One region of the Caballeronia sp. INML1 genome, then DNA from elsewhere that is predicted to be linked to it. Evidence: predicted binding sites of a transcription regulator. Region 1 holds the regulator's gene; each other region holds the start of a gene.

Region 1 (4,245 bases):
CGCTCGCCGTGTCGTGCGCGACGGCGCTCATCATCGTGATCGCGCTCGGTATCTGGCAGCCGTGGTGGCGCGCCAATCTTCCCGCCGCGATCGGGCTGGGCTTGAGCGTGCTGGGCGCATCGGTGTATTTGAGCGTGCTCGTCGATCGGCTCGGCAACGCGAATCGCGATCTCGCACGTCAGGCATCGACCGATCCGCTCACCGGTCTGTCCAACCGATACGCGCTCGAGCGGGTCGTCGATCGCGCGATGAGCACGCGCGATGCCGATGGCGACCACGCCGCCGCGCTCCTCCTCATCGACCTCGACGGCTTCAAGGAAGTGAACGATACCTACGGTCACGCCGTCGGCGACATGCTGCTGCAAGCCTTCGCGCAATCGCTCGCGAAGCGCATGCGCAAGACGGACACGATCGCGCGTCTGGGCGGCGACGAGTTCGTCGTGCTCGCGCATCAGGTACGCGATCGCGCGGCGGTGCTGTCGGTGGCCGACAGCATTCACTCGGTGCTCGGCGCGATGACCTCGGTGCAGGAGCGGCCGGTGTCGGTATCGGCGAGCATCGGCGCGTGTCTGCTTTCCAGCGCGACGGCCGCGCAACAATCCGGCATCACCGCCGTGCTGCGCGCCGCCGACCGTGCGATGTATCGCGCAAAAAGTCTCGGCGAAGGGAAAACCGTCTTCGCCGAAACGCGCGACTTCGAAGCGAATTGAATCGACGTGCCCGCATGCAGGCGGGCACCCCGGCTCAAGGCCGGATCACGCCTCGACGCTCGTCCACGCCTGCTCGCGCAGCTTCGTGCGCAGACGCGCGACCGCCTGGCTGTGCAACTGGCACACACGCGATTCGCTGACTTCCATCACCGCGCCGATTTCGCGCAGGTTCAGACCGCGTTCGTAGTAGAGGCTCATCAGCAGCTTCTCGCGCTCGGGCAGCTTGTCGATCGCTTCGATCAACGCACCGCGCAGGCTGTCGTCGAGCAGCGCCGAAAGCGGGTCCGAGCGATCGACGCAATAGCGGTCGAGGAACGGCTCGTCGTCGGCGGAGCGGTCGAAGTCTTCGTAGTAGATCAGCTGGCTGCCGTGCAGATCCTGGAGCATCGACTGATATTCGTCGAGCGGCATGTTCATGTGCTCGGCGATCTCCGTCTCGCTTGCGGAGCGGCCGAGGTTCTGCTCGACCTTGTGCACCGCCGATTCCACTTCGCGCGACGTCTTGCGCATGCTGCGCGGCAGCCAGTCGTTCGCGCGCAGCTCGTCGAGCATCGCGCCGCGAATGCGCTGGCTCGCGTAGGTTTCGAATTGCGCGCCCTGATCTTCCTTGTAGCGGCTCGCCGCGTCCATGAGTCCGATCATGCCGGCCTGGATGAGATCGTCGAGATCGACGCTCGCCGGCATCTTGGCGACGAGCTGAAGCCCCAGTCGGCGAACGAGCGGCGCATATTTCGTCAGGACGTCCGACTGTGAGAGTTTGCCTTGGGCGTTATACATCTTGGTCACCTATCTTGATCACATCGACGCCGTGCTGGTCATTGCAAAGTCGTGAAGCGCGGCCACACGATGCGCCGCCTCCCGCCCGCCCTGTTCAGAGTCGCCAACCGGAATTCGCGCGTCTGGCTGACCGTTCGCCGCGCGCATGTACGGCGCGGGGCGCATCGGCCAGTGCAGGAGCTCCGCCGCAATCGCGCGGTAGTCGCGCGCCGCGGCCGTAGCCGGGAACGCTTCGACTGCGCAGCGTGAAAGCTCCTTCGCCCGAGCGACGCGCGCATCCTCGGACACATACCCTGCCTGCACGAGCGACACGGCCAGATACCGGCTCGCGACGCCCGACAGGTTGTCGAACGCGACCGCCGCGTCGGCCGGGTTCTGCACGTGATTGATGAGCACGCGGAACTGGCCGATCGCATGGGCGTAGTGCAGGCGCTTCATGCACGCATACGCCTCGGTGATCGCCGACGCAGCCACCCGCGTCACGATGAGAAAGTCATGCGCCTGCGCCGCGAGCGTCGACAGTGCGCCGTGACGGTCCAGTTGCGCGTCGATGAGAACGATGTCCGCCGGACCATCGAGCAATGCGCGGCACTGCGCGGCGTCGTGACTGATGCGCTCGTCGCGCGGCGCGGCGATCTGCGAGAAGCCGAACGGCGTGCGCTCGACGACATCGGCGAGCGCGCGGCGGCCCGACATCACAGCGGCGAGCGCGCCTGCATCGGAGAGGCCCAGCATGCGGCTCGCCGAGCCCGCGCCCCGATGCTCGTCGATGACGAGCACATCCTTGCCGTGCACGGACAGCGCCGCGCCGAGATTCACCACCGCCGACGTGCATCCGATGCCCGCCGGCCCGCCCGCCACCGCCACCACGCGCGAACCGGCGCGCGTGAGCAGCCGTCGCAGACCTTCCGCCTGGTCGAGCACGAACTTATCCAAAGTGCACCTCATGCAGTTCGGTCGTGGCGCGCGCGGACAGTGCGGAGAGCAGCGCCGGCACTTCTTCGTCCTGCGGCACGAACGGCGAGCCGTCGCGCGGAATGCAGAACGCGCTCTTGATGAGGAAACGCTTGGTCGCGACGTACAGGTTCTCCGGTACCTTCTGGCCGGTCGACACGTAATGCACCGGCAGCTTGTAGCGGATGACGGTATCGAGCACGCCGCCGAGATTCGTCGCTTCGTCGAGCTTGGTCAGGATGCAGCCCGCGAGCGGCGGCTGATCCGCCGCGCTCTTGTATGCCTGCACGACTTCGTTGAGCGTGTCGCCGTGGCTCGTCGCGTTGAGCAGCAGGATGCGCTGCACCGGATGGCCCGCGCCGCACAGCATCGCGATCTGGTCCGAGACCATGCGGTCGCGCTGGCTCATGCCGATCGTGTCGATCAGCACGATATGTTTGTTGCGCAGCTCGGAAAGCGCGAGCTGCAGGTCGGCGGCGTCCTTCACCGCGTGCACCGACACGCCGAGGATCTTGCCGAAGATGCGCAACTGCTCGTGCGCGCCGATCCGGTAGCTGTCGGTCGTGAGCAGCGCGACCTTGCTCGCGCCGAAGCGCATCACGCAGCGCGCCGCGAGCTTCGCCGTGGTCGTCGTCTTGCCGACGCCCGTCGGGCCCATCAGCGCGAACACGCCGCCGCGCTCCATCAGCGCGTCTTCGCTATCCATCACCGGGATATTCGATTCGAGCACCTGCTGCACCCATTCGAGCGCGCCTTCCACGTTTTCCATTTCCGGCATGTTCTCCACCATCATGCGGACGAGCTGCGCGGAAAAACCGGCGGCGAAAAGACGCTTGGTCAGCAGGCCCCCGGTCGGGTTGCGGCGCTGGCGCTCGCCCCACAACAGACCGGAGAACTGCTCTTCCATCATCGTGCGCATCGACGAAAGCTCGTTCATCACCGTTTCGTTGACGACTTGCTCCATGCGCGCGCGGATCGCTTCGGTCACGACGGCCGCCGCGTTCGCCGGCAGACCTTCGAAGGCGCCTTCGGGCGCGGCCGTCGCGGTGCTTGCCGCCGGTGCGTCGGCGTGCGGCGCGCTCGCGTTGATCTTCTGCGCGGCACGGCGTGCGGCGACCTGCGCGGCCTCGCGTGCCCAGTCAGGCGTTTCGACCTTCGATTGAGCGCGCGTCTGACCGGCGGCCTCGACGCGGCTCGTTTGAGCCTGCGCCTGCGCTTGCTGGCGAATCGCGTACTTGCCGGCTTCCGGCATCTTGTCGGCGCGCGTCTCATGCGCGGCGACCGGCACCGGCACGCCCATGCCGCGTGCGATCGCGGCGGACGCCGTGAGCGGACGGTTCGACGGCATCGTCGCCTGCTGCGCGATGCGCTTCGCGTGCTCGATCAGCCACGGGTTCGATTCGGCCATCGTGCGCGGCGCTTCTTCGCCGGACGTCGCGTCGTGTTCGTGCGCGAACTCGTCTTCATCGTCGGCGTCGGTGTTCGCGCCGAAGACCGACGAGAACACGTCGCCGCTCGCGTAGGGATTCGCGGCGGATTGTTTTGCCGGCATCGCGGCCGCCGCAGCCGCCAGAGCGGCGCGCGGCGTGCTCGTCGAACGCACTGCCTGTTCCTTCGCGGCCGGCGAGATCGACGCGATATCGCTGTCCGCGACGCCGACGATCTCGACGGAGCCGTCATCCAGCGTTCGATTCGACAACACCACGGCATCGGGGCCGAGCGCTTCACGAACCTGGCGCAATGCGTCGCGGCTGTTCGCGCCAATGAATTTACGAATATTCAAACTTGCCCCCGATGAGGTGTA
Region 2 (4,245 bases), on a different contig from region 1:
CGGCATGAATCGGCGCCCTGGTTCTCCGACGACATCATCCGCGATCCCGATCTCGCGCGGCGCCTGGTCGTCGCGCATCGCCTGCTGGAAACCGGCGCGGATCCGCTCGCCGCGGAACTCGCGCTCGTCGATGCCGTGACGACGCTGCTCGGCCGCCACGCCCGCGAGCGCCCGGCCATCGCGCCGCCCGCCGCCGACGCGCATCGCGTCACGACGATGAAATCCCGCCTCGCCGACGATCTGCTCGAACCGGTCACGCTCGCCGAACTCGCGCAGACGGTCGGCCTCTCGACCTTTCACGCGGCGCGTCTCTTCACGCGCGAAACCGGTCTTGCGCCGCACGCATGGCGCAACCAGTTGCGTATCGTGCGGGCGTTGCCGGCGTTGCGCGCGGGCGCCTCCGTGACCGAAGTCGCAGCGGCGAGCGGCTTCACCGACCAGAGTCATTTCACGCGCCATTTCAAGCGCACCTTCGGCGTGCCGCCCGGCCGCTGGCGCTGAGCTTCCGGCCAGCCAGGAAAGCGCAAGAACGTACAAGCATGTCGAGCGGCGTCTTGCGTATCCTCGCTTCCATAGGAGGAAATCTTGAAAGCAACACCCGCTCAACGTTCCACACAAACGTCCGGCCATGCGCTGCGCGAATTCGCGGCCGGCGCGCGCGACACCATTCCGATGATGATCGGCGCCGCGCCCTTCGGCGTGATCTTCGGCACGCTCGTCACCGCAAGTCCGCTCACGCTCTGGCATGGCCAGTTGATGTCGCTCGCGGTGTTCGCGGGGTCCGCGCAGTTCATCGCGGTCGGCCTGATCGCGTCTCACGCGAGCTTCGCCGTCGTCTGGGCGACGACGCTCGTCGTCAATCTGCGTCACGTCCTCTATTCGGCGACACTCGCGCCGTATGTCGCGCATCTTCCGCGGCGCTGGCGCTGGGCGCTCGCGGGCTTCCTGACCGACGAAGTCTTCGCCGTCGCCTACGCGCACTATCAGAAGCGCGCGCCGGGCGAAACCGGCCCGCATTACTTCTTCGGCTCCGGCGTCTCGATGTATCTGAACTGGCAGTTGTGGACACTCGTCGGCCTGGTGTTCGGCGCGGCGTTTCCCGGTCTGAAATCGCTCGGCCTCGACTTCGCGATGGTCGCGACGTTCATCGCGATCATCGTGCCGCAACTGGTCGCCGTGCGTTTCGTCGCGGCGGCGCTCGCATCGGGCGTGTTGTCGTTCGCGTGGCAGGGCTGGCCATACAAGCTCGGGCTGCTCGCGGCGGTGTTCGTGGGCGTCGCGGTCGGCATGGTGCTCACGCTGATGGAAAACCGGCCGCACGCGAAGCATCGCCTGAAGAACGCCAAGGAGCGCACGCAATGAACTACATCACGTTGATCCTCGGCATGGCGCTGGTTACGTATGCGATCCGCGGCGCCGTGTTTGTGCTGGGCGAGCGCCTGCCGTTTCCGCCGATCGTGCGCACCGCGCTTTCGTTCGTGCCGGTGACGGTGCTCACGGCGATCATCGTGCCGATGACCGTCTCGCCGCACGGCAACGAGGCCGAGATCACCTGGCGTAATCCGCAGCTCGTGGCGGCGATCGTGGCGGTCATCGTCTGCGCGCTCACCAAACGGCCGCTTTTAACGATTGCCGTGTCGCTGGCGGTGTTCTTCGTCTGGCAGTTCGCCGTGCTGCGCTAAACGTTTTCCGCCGCTCAACCGTCAATCAGCCGCTAAACGGCTTTCAAAAAGCCTCGAAAAATCCTCAAGTTCCCGGAAAGCGCGCCGATATCAGAAACGAATGGACTCCGCCCCGAGAGGCGGAGCCGAAGGCACTGCCCGCCTCCGAATCAATCGGAAGCGGAACCGGGAACCAACATGCGTCAAATCACCCTTTCGTTTCGCGACGAGACGATCGCTTCGCTGCATCGCGATTTCGAAGCGTTCACGCGTCTGTCGCTGAAGCTGGATCCGCAATTCGTCACGCCGACGTTCGAGGACTTCCTGCGCGCAAAGCTGCTCGACAACGACACCCCGCTCACCGAACAGGCGGTGCAGCGCATGCTCACGCACGGCCAGTACGCGTGGGCCAAGCGCGCGCTCGACAAGGAGTTTCCCGATGTCGTCGAAATCCTGATCCGTCAGGCGGCCGAGCACGGCTTCGCGTTCGCGATCCGCGCCGACTGGACCGCCGAGGATCTCATCAAGGCGTCGCGTGAATGGGCGACGGCGATCGTCACCGAGGCGAAGGGCGACGTGTCGCAGGTGGACATGCTCGCGGCACAGATCAAATCGGCGGCGGCGGACATTCGCGAAGTCGAGGAAAAGATGCAGACGCCCGCCTTCCGTCTTGCCGATTCGCTGCGCCAGCGCGTGTACGAAACGAAAATTGCCGTGGAGACGAGCATCGGCTCGACCGCGCGCGAGAAGCTCGGCGAACTGCGCTGCCTGCTGCGGCTCGGCATTTTCTATGGGTCGATTCAGAAGCAGGAAGCGCAGCAGGTGCTGGAGTACCTGCGCTCGCTGCGGCCCGAGCTGTTCATCGAAGAGCCTTACGACGGCTTCACGCGCTTCGCCGCTTGGCTGCGCAGCATCTTCGCGCCATCGCCACGCGCGCCGCGAACCTCGCGCGCGCCGCGCTGAACGCGCTTCGCCCTACTCCCACATTCCCTTCAGGCGCGCCGCGATATCGATTTTCGCCTTCGCGGCGGCCGCCAGCCCCGCCGCCGTCGGCGCGGCGGGTGCGATCACCGGCGGCCACGCGGCCGCTTCGAAGTTCTGCATCAGATGCGGCGGGATGAAGCGCGTGCGCTGCGCCCAGACGTGCCTGTCGCCCAGATGCGTCTGGTTGTGCACGTAGAACCGCTGCGGCGTGATGATGTGCAAATCTTCCTTCGCACGTGTCATCGCCACGTAGAGCAGGCGCCGCTCCTCGTCGATTTCCTCTTCGCTGCCCGTGCCCAGATCGGATGGAATGCAGCCGTCCACGCCGTTCAGCACGAACACGTTGCGCCATTCCTGGCCCTTCGCCGAGTGGATGGTCGAGAGAATCAGATAGTCTTCGTCGAGCATCGGCACGCCGGATTCGTCGCTCGTCGCGTCGGGCGGATTGAGCGTGAGCTCGGTGAGAAAGCGCTCGCGCGTGGGATACGTCGACGCGATGCTTTCCATCTGCAGCACGTCGCCGATGCGGATCGCCGCGTCCTCGTGATTGCGCTCCAGATGCGGCTCATACCAGCGGCGGATCATTTCGAACTCCGCCGGCCAGCCAGATTCGCGGCCGCAGAGCTTTGCCATCAGCCCGACGAAGCGCGGCCAGTCTTCGCTGGCGCGTGCGGGCGCCTGAAACCTGGCAATCGCACCCGGCGCCTCGTCTTGCGCAACGCTGTCGAGCAAGCGCCCCGCGATCGCCGGACCGATGCCCGGCAGCAACTGCGCGACCCGAAAGCCCGCGACGCGGTCGCGCGGATTCTCCGCCCAGCGCAGCACCGCCAGCACATCCTTCACGTGGACCGAATCGAGAAACTTGAGTCCGCCGAACTTCACGAAGGGAATGTTCCGCCGCGTGAGTTCGATTTCGAGCGTCGCACTGTGATGCGCGGCGCGGAACAGCACGGCTTGCGCCTTGAGCTTCATGCCCGCCTCGCGCGCCTCGAGCACTTTCTCGACGACATAGCGCGCCTGGTCGGCTTCATCGGCGACGGAGACGACGCGCGGCTTCTGCGCCGAGGCCTTGTCGGTCCACAGGTTCTTCGTATAGCGCTCCGACGCGAGCCCGATCACCGCATTCGATGCCTCGAGAATCGGCAGCGTCGAGCGATAGTTGCGATCGAGCGTGACGGTCGCCGCGGGCGGATCGAAATGGCCCGGAAAATCGAGGATGTTGCGCACGGTCGCGCCGCGAAACGAATAGATGGATTGCGCGTCGTCGCCGACGACGGTCAGGCCGCGCCCGTCCGGCTTCATCGCGAGCAGGATGGACGCCTGCAGGCGGTTGGTGTCCTGATATTCGTCGACGAGCACGTGATCGAAACGGCTCGCGAGATCCGCCGCCACCGATGGCTCGGCCGCGAGATGCGACCAGTACAGCAGGAGGTCGTCGTAATCGAGCACGCTTTGCGCCTGTTTCGCGCTGACGTAGGCCGCGAACAGACGCTTCAGATCGGCTTCCCACTCACGGCACCATGGATACGACTGATCGAGCACGTGGCTGAGCGACGCGCCCGTGTTCACGACGCGCGAGTAGATCGCGAAGCAGGTCGAT
Region 3 (4,245 bases), on a different contig from region 1:
CGCAACGCACGCGGCCACACCGCGTCGAGCGTCGCCTTGGTTTGGGAATCGCCGCTTGCGAACAAGGTTACATCGTGGCCGAGCTCGACGAGCGCATCGGTCAGATAAGACACGACGCGTTCAGTGCCGCCGTAAAACTTCGGAGGTACTGCTTCGTGCAACGGTGCAATTTGTGCGATTCGCATAACGTGACTCTCCATGTAGGTAAGGCATTGCAGTCACGCTCCGGTCGAGCGCTCAACACATGCCATTCGGGCGGGCTGCGTGATGGTGTAGACGCCGCCCGAGATCGGCCCGGAGCTGAAAACCATCGCGACCGGGTTATCCCTTACTGCCCATTATCGGTATCGAGAGCGGCATTTCACGTCATTTTTCAATCGCTTATCGTTGTTACAGCGCGATACATGTGCTGTTACGAAGTCAAAAATTGCACCGAAAAAGACGTTGTCGACGGATTTGAAGCGTGAAACACACCGCGGGTTTTAGGAAGCAATTCCCGTTCCCGAGCGGAGGACGTTGCTCGTATTGTCTCTCCGGCACGCCCGGCCTCGATAAAACGAAATTACGGCATTAAGTCAGACGAAATAAATGCCGATATTCCTGTCTGCCGATCGGCAATCGGCGGGCTCGGCGTGTAAGAAATATTCCTACATGAATCTTCGCGAAACTCCGTCTTCTCGTCGGAAGGTTTGTCCGACAGGCGCGGCCGCGAGCATCGGCGACAATCGAAGCGAAACCAGACAACGTGCGCGGGGCCGCATTCGCTGTCCTTTGCGAATTCGAGCAAACGTTCCCGCCGGGCCTGACCAGCCAAAGTATCGATTCGGGGAAAACATGACGATCAGCAATACGAGTACGCTCGCGGAAATCCGCGAGGTGAATCTGTCGTACTTGCTCCTCGCACAGCGGCTCCTTCAGGAAGACCGCGTTTCGGCGATGTATCGCCTCGGGCTTTCCGAGCAGGTCGCGCAAGTGCTGACCTCACTCACGCTCGCCCAGGCGGTGAAAGTCGCGTCGTCGAGCCATTTGCTGTGCCGCTTTCGTTTCGACGACCACACGCTTCTCTCATCGCTCGCCGACAAGGAGAAGAGCGCTGCGCTCGCGCACGCCCATGCAGCGATCCTGCTGGCCGACGGTCCCGTCGAGCAGATCGCCTGAATCGCCCGCGAAAATAGATGGCGACGAAAAGCGTGGTCGGGGAAGTCCGCGAAATCACCCTGGCGATCGAGTTGATTGAGCTGGGCGCGCGGCTGCAACTGCTCGAAGCGGAAACGAGCCTGTCGCGCGACCGTCTCATCAAGCTCTACAAGGAGCTCAAGGGCGCGTCGCCGCCCAAGGGCATGCTGCCGTTCTCGACGGACTGGTTCATGACCTGGCAGCCGAACATTCATTCGTCGCTGTTTCACGGCATCTACCGGTTCATCGACCAGCACGGCGGCGCCGGAGGCACGCAGAGCACCATCCAGGCGATCGTGAAAAGCTACCGCCTCTATCTGGAGCATGCCGCGCTTTATGGCGACGAGCCCGTGCTGTCGCTCACGCGCGCGTGGACACTCGTGCGCTACTTCGAATCCGGGATGTTGCAGACGAACGCCTGCACGCGCTGCGGCGGGCGCTTCGTCGCGCACGCTTATGATCTGCGCACGGGTTATGTCTGCGGTCTGTGCCAGCCGCCGTCGCGCGCGGGCAAGACGCGCAAGGCGGTTGCATCCTCCGGCGCTCAGGCGTCTGCGCCGCGCATCGCGGCCTGAAGCCGCTTGCAGCGCAGCCCCGCTTCCACGCGGGGTTTACCGTTTGCCGTCCCCGCCGATTTGCCCCCAAAGTTTTTCAGTCGAGTGCCGTAAACCACTTAACGGCGGTCTTACCGCATCAAAACGTGAGGACTCGACTGTGCTGATTTTCGTTGGATCGCTCGTGACATTGCTGTCCGTCTTTGGCGGTTACGCGCTCGAAGGCGGGCACCTTGGCGCGCTCATGCAGCCGGTCGAGATTCTGATGATCGGGGGCGCGGGCGTCGGCGCGTTCATCCTCGGCAATAACGTCAAGACCATCAAGGCGACCATTCAGGTCCTCCCGACGCTCTTCAAGGGCGCGAAGTACGACAAGAACATGTACATGGAGCTGATGGGCCTGCTCTATGTGCTGCTGGCGAAGGCGCGCAAGGAAGGCACGCTCGCGCTCGAGGCGGATATCGAAGATCCGTCGAAGAGCCCGGTCTTCAGCCAGTACCCCAGGATTCTCAACGATCACCACATCGTCGAATTTCTGACGGATTATCTGCGCCTCATGGTCAGCGGCAACATGAACGCGTTCGAGATCGAAAGCCTGATGGACGAGGAGATCGAGACGCATCACGTCGAGGGCGAGGCGCCCGCGCACGCGCTGACGAAGGTCGGCGACGCGATGCCCGCGTTCGGCATCGTCGCGGCGGTGATGGGCGTCGTGCACACGATGGCCTCCGCCGACCAGCCGCCCGCGATTCTCGGCGAGATGATCGCGCAGGCGCTCGTCGGCACCTTCCTCGGCATTCTTCTTTCCTACGGTTTCATCGGACCGCTCGCGAACGTCGCGGAGCAGCGCGTCGCGGAGCAGACCAAGATGTTTCAGTGCATCAAGGTGACGATCCTCGCGAGCCTGAACGGTTACGCGCCCGCGATCGCGGTGGAGTTCGGCCGCAAGGTGCTGTTCTCGACGGAACGTCCGTCGTTCTCCGAGCTGGAAGAACACGTGCGCCGGGTCAAGTCGAAGTGACCGGAGCACAGCGATGAGCAACGACAGCGAACGCCCCATCTTCATCAAGCGCGTGGTCGCCGGCAAGAAGGGTCATCACGGCGGCGCGTGGAAGCTCGCGTACGCGGACTTCATGACCGCGATGATGGCGTTCTTCCTGCTGATGTGGCTGCTTTCGTCGACATCGCCGGTGCAGCGGCGCGGCATCGCCGAGTACTTCAACATGCCGCTCAAGGCCGCGATGGTCGGCGGCAAGAGCGTCGGCATGGACAACAGCATCATCACCGGCGGCGGGCGCGACATCTCCAGCAACGAAGCGGGTTCGGCGCGCAGGTCCGATGGCAGCACGCAACTCGCGCAGCGCGCCTCGTCCGACACCGACGAGCAACTGCTCAAGGCCGCGCAAGGCGAACTGGAGCGACGCGAGCAGGTGCGCCTGCACGATCTTCAGGTGAAGCTGATGGCGGCGATCGAGGCCAATCCGACGCTGCACCAGTTCAAGCAGCAAATCCGCATCGAGTCGACGCAGCAGGGCTTGCGCATCGAAATCGTCGATACCCAGAAGCGCCCCATGTTCGCGCTCTCCAGCGACGCCGTGCAGCCTTATATGCGCGACATCCTGCGCGAGATCGGCAGAACGCTGAACGACGTGCCGAACCGCATCGTCGTGCAGGGACACACCGACGCCGTGAAGTACGCGGGCGGCGAAAAGGGCTACAGCAACTGGGAACTGTCGGCGGACCGCGCGAACGCGTCGCGGCGAGAGCTGGTCGCGGGCGGCATGGACGAAGCGAAAGTCATGCGCGTGCTCGGACTCGCCTCCACGCAGAACCTGAACAAGAAAGATCCGCTCGACCCGGAGAACCGGCGCATCAGCGTCATCGTGCTCAATCGCAAGACTGAAATGTCGATGCTGCGCGACGACGGCTCCCCGGGCGCCACGCTCGACAACGGCACGGATGCGCAAGGCAAGCCATCGGCCTCGTTCGGCTTCATCGGCGGTAGCGCGGCCAGGCCTGCGGCGCGGTGAGCAAATTCCCCGAAAAACAGGCTCAAGACTCGGCACGTTTCGACCGTCATCACGGCAAGAGACAAACATGATCAAAAACATTCTGGCAATCGACGATTCAGCCGCGATGCGGCAAATCCTCTCGGCGACGCTGGCGACGGCGGGTTACGAAGTGACCGTCGCGTCGGACGGCGACGAAGGGCTGGAGTGGGCGCTCGCGGAGCACTTCGATCTCGTCCTGACCGACCAGCACATGCCGGGCAGAAGCGGGCTCGATCTGATCGTGGCGCTGCGCGCGAACCGCGCCTACCGGGCGACGCCGATTCTGGTCCTCACGACCGAAGGCGGTGAGCCGTTCAAGGACGCGGCGCGCTCGGCGGGCGCGACGGGCTGGATCGAGAAACCGCTCGATCCGGACCTGCTGACCGAACTGGTTGCCGCGCTCTCTGAAGACACGCAGCACTGAACTGAACTGAAGCGAAAGCCAAAGACAACCCGCGCACGAA
Region 4 (4,245 bases), on a different contig from region 1:
GTCGTGCCGGCTCCGAAGTCCGGAAGGCCGCAAGTGCGCGATCGGCTCGCTCGTGCGCGACGATCTGTATGAGCCGGAGCTGGAAGGCGTCGGGATCTCGTACTATCGGCACGCGCGCGACGGCGAGCTGCTGCGCGCGCTGTACGCATCGAACGTGAATGCCTACGATCCGAACGTCATCGATCTGCTGATCGAGCTGGAGGAAGTGCACGATTACGCCGATATCTCCGATTGGCCGGATCAGCTCGCGGCGCTCGGAAAGCGTCACGCGTTCGTGTGACGCCTGCAATCCTGTAGTTCGAGGCACAAACAAAACGGCGGTGCGCCCTTACGGGTCGCACCGCCGTTTTGCCATGCGGGTGAGGACCCGAAAATCCTCGCCCACGAAAGACGCTTAGTGCATCTTCTTCGGCAGCATCTGGCTGCGCAGGCGCTTGCGCAGGCGCGCGACAGCGGCGGCCTTCTTGCGCTTGCGCTCGGTGGTCGGCTTTTCGTACGACTGGCGCTCGCGCAGTTCGGCGATCAGGCCATTGCGCTCGATGGTGCGGCGGAAACGCCGAATCGCGACATCGAACGGCTCGTTTTCTTTGAGGACGATAGTGGTCATGTAAATCCTGAGTTTGCTAAACGTATTTTCAAGCGCGCGACGTTACGAGCTGCCGCGCCCCGGCACTCCGATCGTCCGCCGGACACGAAACGGCGCGACGGACACGAGCAAAGCGGCCACGGAGGCCGGAAAAGAGAGCGTTGGGATTCAGCCGCGGAAGCGGCATGCGCTTTCGAAAGAACCACACGAAGGCGCGTTTCGGAGCCGTTCGCCGCTGCTCGTTGACGTTGTCATTTTCAGAGGCGAAGGCAGGAAATCGGGCACATTTCTCGATTCGGGCGCGATGTTACCAGAACACCGCGCCACTGCCAACTCCCCCGATCCATCCAACTCATTGATGCAACAGATTTATTTCTGCCACGCGCTGGCTTCGTCGAGGAGCTGGATGTCGTCGGCGGCGAGTCGCAGGCGCGTCGCGGCGGCGAGGCTTTCCAGTTGCGCGACCGACGTGGCGCTGGCGATCGGCGCCGTCACGCTCGGGCGCGCGATCATCCATGCGAGCGCGACGGTCGCGGGCGTCGTGTCGTTGCGCTTCGCGACTTCGTCGAGCGCATCGAGAATCCTGAAGCCGCGCGGGTTCAGATATTTTTCGACGCGCGAGCCGCGTGTCTTGTGCAGCGTGTCTTCCTTCGACCGGTACTTGCCCGACAGAAAGCCGCTCGCAAGCGCGTAGTACGGCACGACCGCGATCTTGTGCCGTGTCGCCACCGGCTCCAGACCGGTTTCGTAGTCTTCGCGATCGTAGAGGTTGTATTCGGGCTGAAGGATCTGATAGGCCGGCAAGCCCGACTCCTTCGCGAGGTTCAACGCCGCGTCCAGCCGCTCGCCCGAGTAGTTCGACGCGCCGATCACCCTCACCTTTCCCGCCTTGATGAGCTGCTGATACGCGGCGAGCGTTTCATCGAGCGGCGTGTTCTCGTCGTCGTAATGAGAGAAGTAGACGTCGATGTAATCGGTCTTCAGGCGCCTCAGCGAATCGTCGACGGCCGCCGCGATGTTGGCCGCCGTCAGCCCGGCGCGCGTGGAGAGCTTGCCCACTTTCGTCGCGAGCACGACTTTGTGACGCTTGCCGCTTTCCTTGAACCACTTGCCGATGATCGTCTCCGATTCGCCGCCCTGGTGGCCGTCCACCCAGGCGGAATAGACGTCGGCGGTGTCGATGAAATTCAGGCCGTGATCGACGAACGCGTCGAGGATCGAGAACGACGTGCGCTCGTCGGCGGTCCAGCCGAACACGTTGCCGCCGAAGACGAGCGGCGCGACTTTCAGTTCCGATGTGCCGATGCTGCGTGTCTGCATGTGTGCTCCGAATGCGCGAAAAGGACGGACGAAAAAGGATACGCGGGAAAGCGGTGCCTTGCCCGGCGAGCTTCCGCAGGCTTACGAACGCATTCATTACACAAATCGTTTGCGCGGGGCCTTAAGTTTTTTTCGAGGGGCCCGATAACCACAAGTAGGCGGCCGGCTATCACCGAGCGCAGGACCGCCAGGCAACACTCGGTGCCAAAGCCAAAGCCATACAAAGTCTCCCAGGAGAGCAAAAAATGATCGGTATCAATAGCAATATCAACTCGCTGGTTGCCCAGCAGAACCTCAACAGCACGCAGAGCGCGCTGTCGTCGGCCATCACCCGCCTGTCGTCGGGCAAGCGCATCAACAGCGCTGCTGACGATGCTGCCGGCCTCGCGATCTCGAACCGGATGCAAACGCAGATCAACGGCCTGAACCAGGGCGTTTCGAACGCGAACGACGGTGTGTCGATTGCGCAAACGGCTTCGAGCGCGCTCTCGTCGATGACCTCCAGCCTGCAGCGTATCCGTACGCTGGCCGTGCAAGCCGCCAGCGGTTCGCTCTCGTCGAGCGACCAGGCTTCGCTGCAGAAGGAAGTGTCGCAGCAGATCGCTGAAGTGAACCGTATCGCTTCGCAGACGACGTACAACGGCCGGAACATTCTGGACGGCTCCGCTGGCAGCCTGAGCTTCCAGGTCGGCGCGAACGTCGGTCAGACGATCAACCTGGACCTGAGCCAGGACATGGGCGCGAATTCGCTCGGCGGCGGCATGGTTCAGAAGGGCAACACGCTCGGCACGTTCTCGAACCTGTCGCTGACGACGGGCGGCGGCTACACGTCTTCCGGCGCGGCGATCACCTCGATCAACGTGCTGTCGGACGGCAAGGGCGGCTTCACGTTCACCGACCAGAACAACGTCGCGCTGAACTCGACCGCTGTCTCGGCCATCTTCGGCACGGGCACCGCGGGCACGGGCACGGCTGCAGCGCCGCATGAAAACACGCTGTCGTTCAGCTCGGGCGTCGCCGGTTCGATGGGCGCGGCCGTGAGCTCCGCGATCGCCGACCTGACGAAGTCGATCAACAAGATCAACACGCCGGACACGGTGGCGAACCTCGACATCAGCACGACGACGGGTGCCAACGTCGCGCTGGTCTCGATCGACAACGCGCTGCAGACGCTCAACAACGTCCAGGCGACGCTGGGTGCCGCCCAGAACCGTCTGAGCGCAATCGCGTCGTCGCAGCAGGCTGAATCGACCGATCTGTCGTCGGCTCAATCGCAGATCACCGACGCGAACTTCGCGCAGGAAACGGCGAACCTCAGCAAGGCGCAGGTGCTGCAACAGGCTGGTATCTCGGTGCTCGCGCAAGCGAACTCGCTGCCGCAGCAAGTTCTGAAGCTCCTCGGCTAAGCAATCCGCCCAGGCAGCACCCGACGCCGGATCTTCGATTTCGAAGATCCGGCGTCGGGCCGTCACGGCGACGAAGCCGCGTTTCGACCGCTTGCGTGTGCGCCCGTACTCACGAACGCACACGCAAGAGGTTGTTTCCCGCAACGAGCAGTTGACTGCGATCACGCGCATTCAATCGACAGCGCGATACACGGAGTTACCCGATGTCCACGATCAGTACGACCACCACGGCGGCGACCGCCGCGCAGACCCAGGCGGCTGCAAACGCGGCGCTTGCCGAAGCAGCGCAATCCATCATCAGCGGCGCGACCGGTAACTCGTCGATGGATGTCAATTCGCTTGTCACGGCGATGGTGAACGCGAAAACGGCCGGCCAAAGCGCATCCCTGGCCGCCGCGCAAACGAACGACAACACGAAGCTTTCGGCGATCGGCACGCTGTCGTCGGCGCTTTCGACGCTTCAGACCACGATGACGAGCCTGACCGACGGTTCGCTGATGTCGACGTTCACGACCAACGTGACCGGCACGGGCATCACCGCGACGGGCGCCACCGGCGCCGTGGCAGGCAGCTACGACGTGACGGTCTCGCAGATCGCGAAGGCGCAATCGCTGACCTCGACCGGCTTCACGACGGACAAGCACCTCGGCACCGGCACGATGCAGATCACCGTCGGCTCCAAGTCGATGTCGATCAACATCACGAGCAGCAACAACACGCTCTCGGGCATCGCCGCCGCCATCAACAACGCGTCGGGCAACCCGGGCGTGAGCGCGACCATCGTGACGGGCACCGACGGCCAGCACCTCGTGCTCAACTCCACGACGACGGGCGCCTCGAACGTCATCTCGACCACGATCAGCGGCGCGGCGGACGGCAGCGACCTGAACAAGCTCGCGGTCTCATCGACGGCCGGGCAGAACGGCGCGGCTT

What was found. The regulator FliA, encoded in region 1, starts transcription of late flagellar genes. The targets are predictions, from matches to a motif close to CTAAAGTTTNNNNNNNNNNNGCCGNTA.
Region 2: a site for FliA is predicted at 1,746-1,772, ahead of NCR38_RS09605 (DUF4088 family protein). Genes of this name have one in related genera too.
Region 3: a site for FliA is predicted at 1,818-1,844, ahead of motA (flagellar motor stator protein MotA). Genes of this name have one in related genera too.
Region 4: a site for FliA is predicted at 2,027-2,053, ahead of NCR38_RS00625 (flagellin). Genes of this name have one in related genera too.

The regions. Positions count from the first base shown of each region.
Region 1 is NZ_JALQDT010000043.1:30,188-34,432, forward strand. It holds gene NCR38_RS13205 (GGDEF domain-containing protein) at 1-710, shown strand, start outside; gene NCR38_RS13210 (RNA polymerase sigma factor FliA) at 756-1,487, opposite strand; gene NCR38_RS13215 (hypothetical protein) at 1,506-2,423, opposite strand; gene flhF (flagellar biosynthesis protein FlhF) at 2,416-4,224, opposite strand.
Region 2 is NZ_JALQDT010000024.1:47,492-51,736, forward strand. It holds gene NCR38_RS09590 (AraC family transcriptional regulator) at 1-501, shown strand, start outside; gene NCR38_RS09595 (AzlC family ABC transporter permease) at 673-1,362, shown strand; gene NCR38_RS09600 (AzlD domain-containing protein) at 1,359-1,682, shown strand; gene NCR38_RS09605 (DUF4088 family protein) at 1,860-2,624, shown strand; gene NCR38_RS09610 (ATP-dependent helicase) at 2,637-4,245, opposite strand, start outside.
Region 3 is NZ_JALQDT010000001.1:140,020-144,264, forward strand. It holds gene NCR38_RS00675 (glycosyltransferase family 4 protein) at 1-185, opposite strand, end outside; gene flhD (flagellar transcriptional regulator FlhD) at 841-1,158, shown strand; gene flhC (flagellar transcriptional regulator FlhC) at 1,176-1,751, shown strand; gene motA (flagellar motor stator protein MotA) at 1,891-2,751, shown strand; gene motB (flagellar motor protein MotB) at 2,765-3,760, shown strand; gene NCR38_RS00700 (response regulator) at 3,828-4,205, shown strand.
Region 4 is NZ_JALQDT010000001.1:129,748-133,992, reverse strand. It holds gene NCR38_RS00640 (hypothetical protein) at 1-280, shown strand, start outside; gene rpsU (30S ribosomal protein S21) at 395-607, opposite strand; gene NCR38_RS00630 (aldo/keto reductase) at 956-1,906, opposite strand; gene NCR38_RS00625 (flagellin) at 2,152-3,312, shown strand; gene fliD (flagellar filament capping protein FliD) at 3,516-4,245, shown strand, end outside.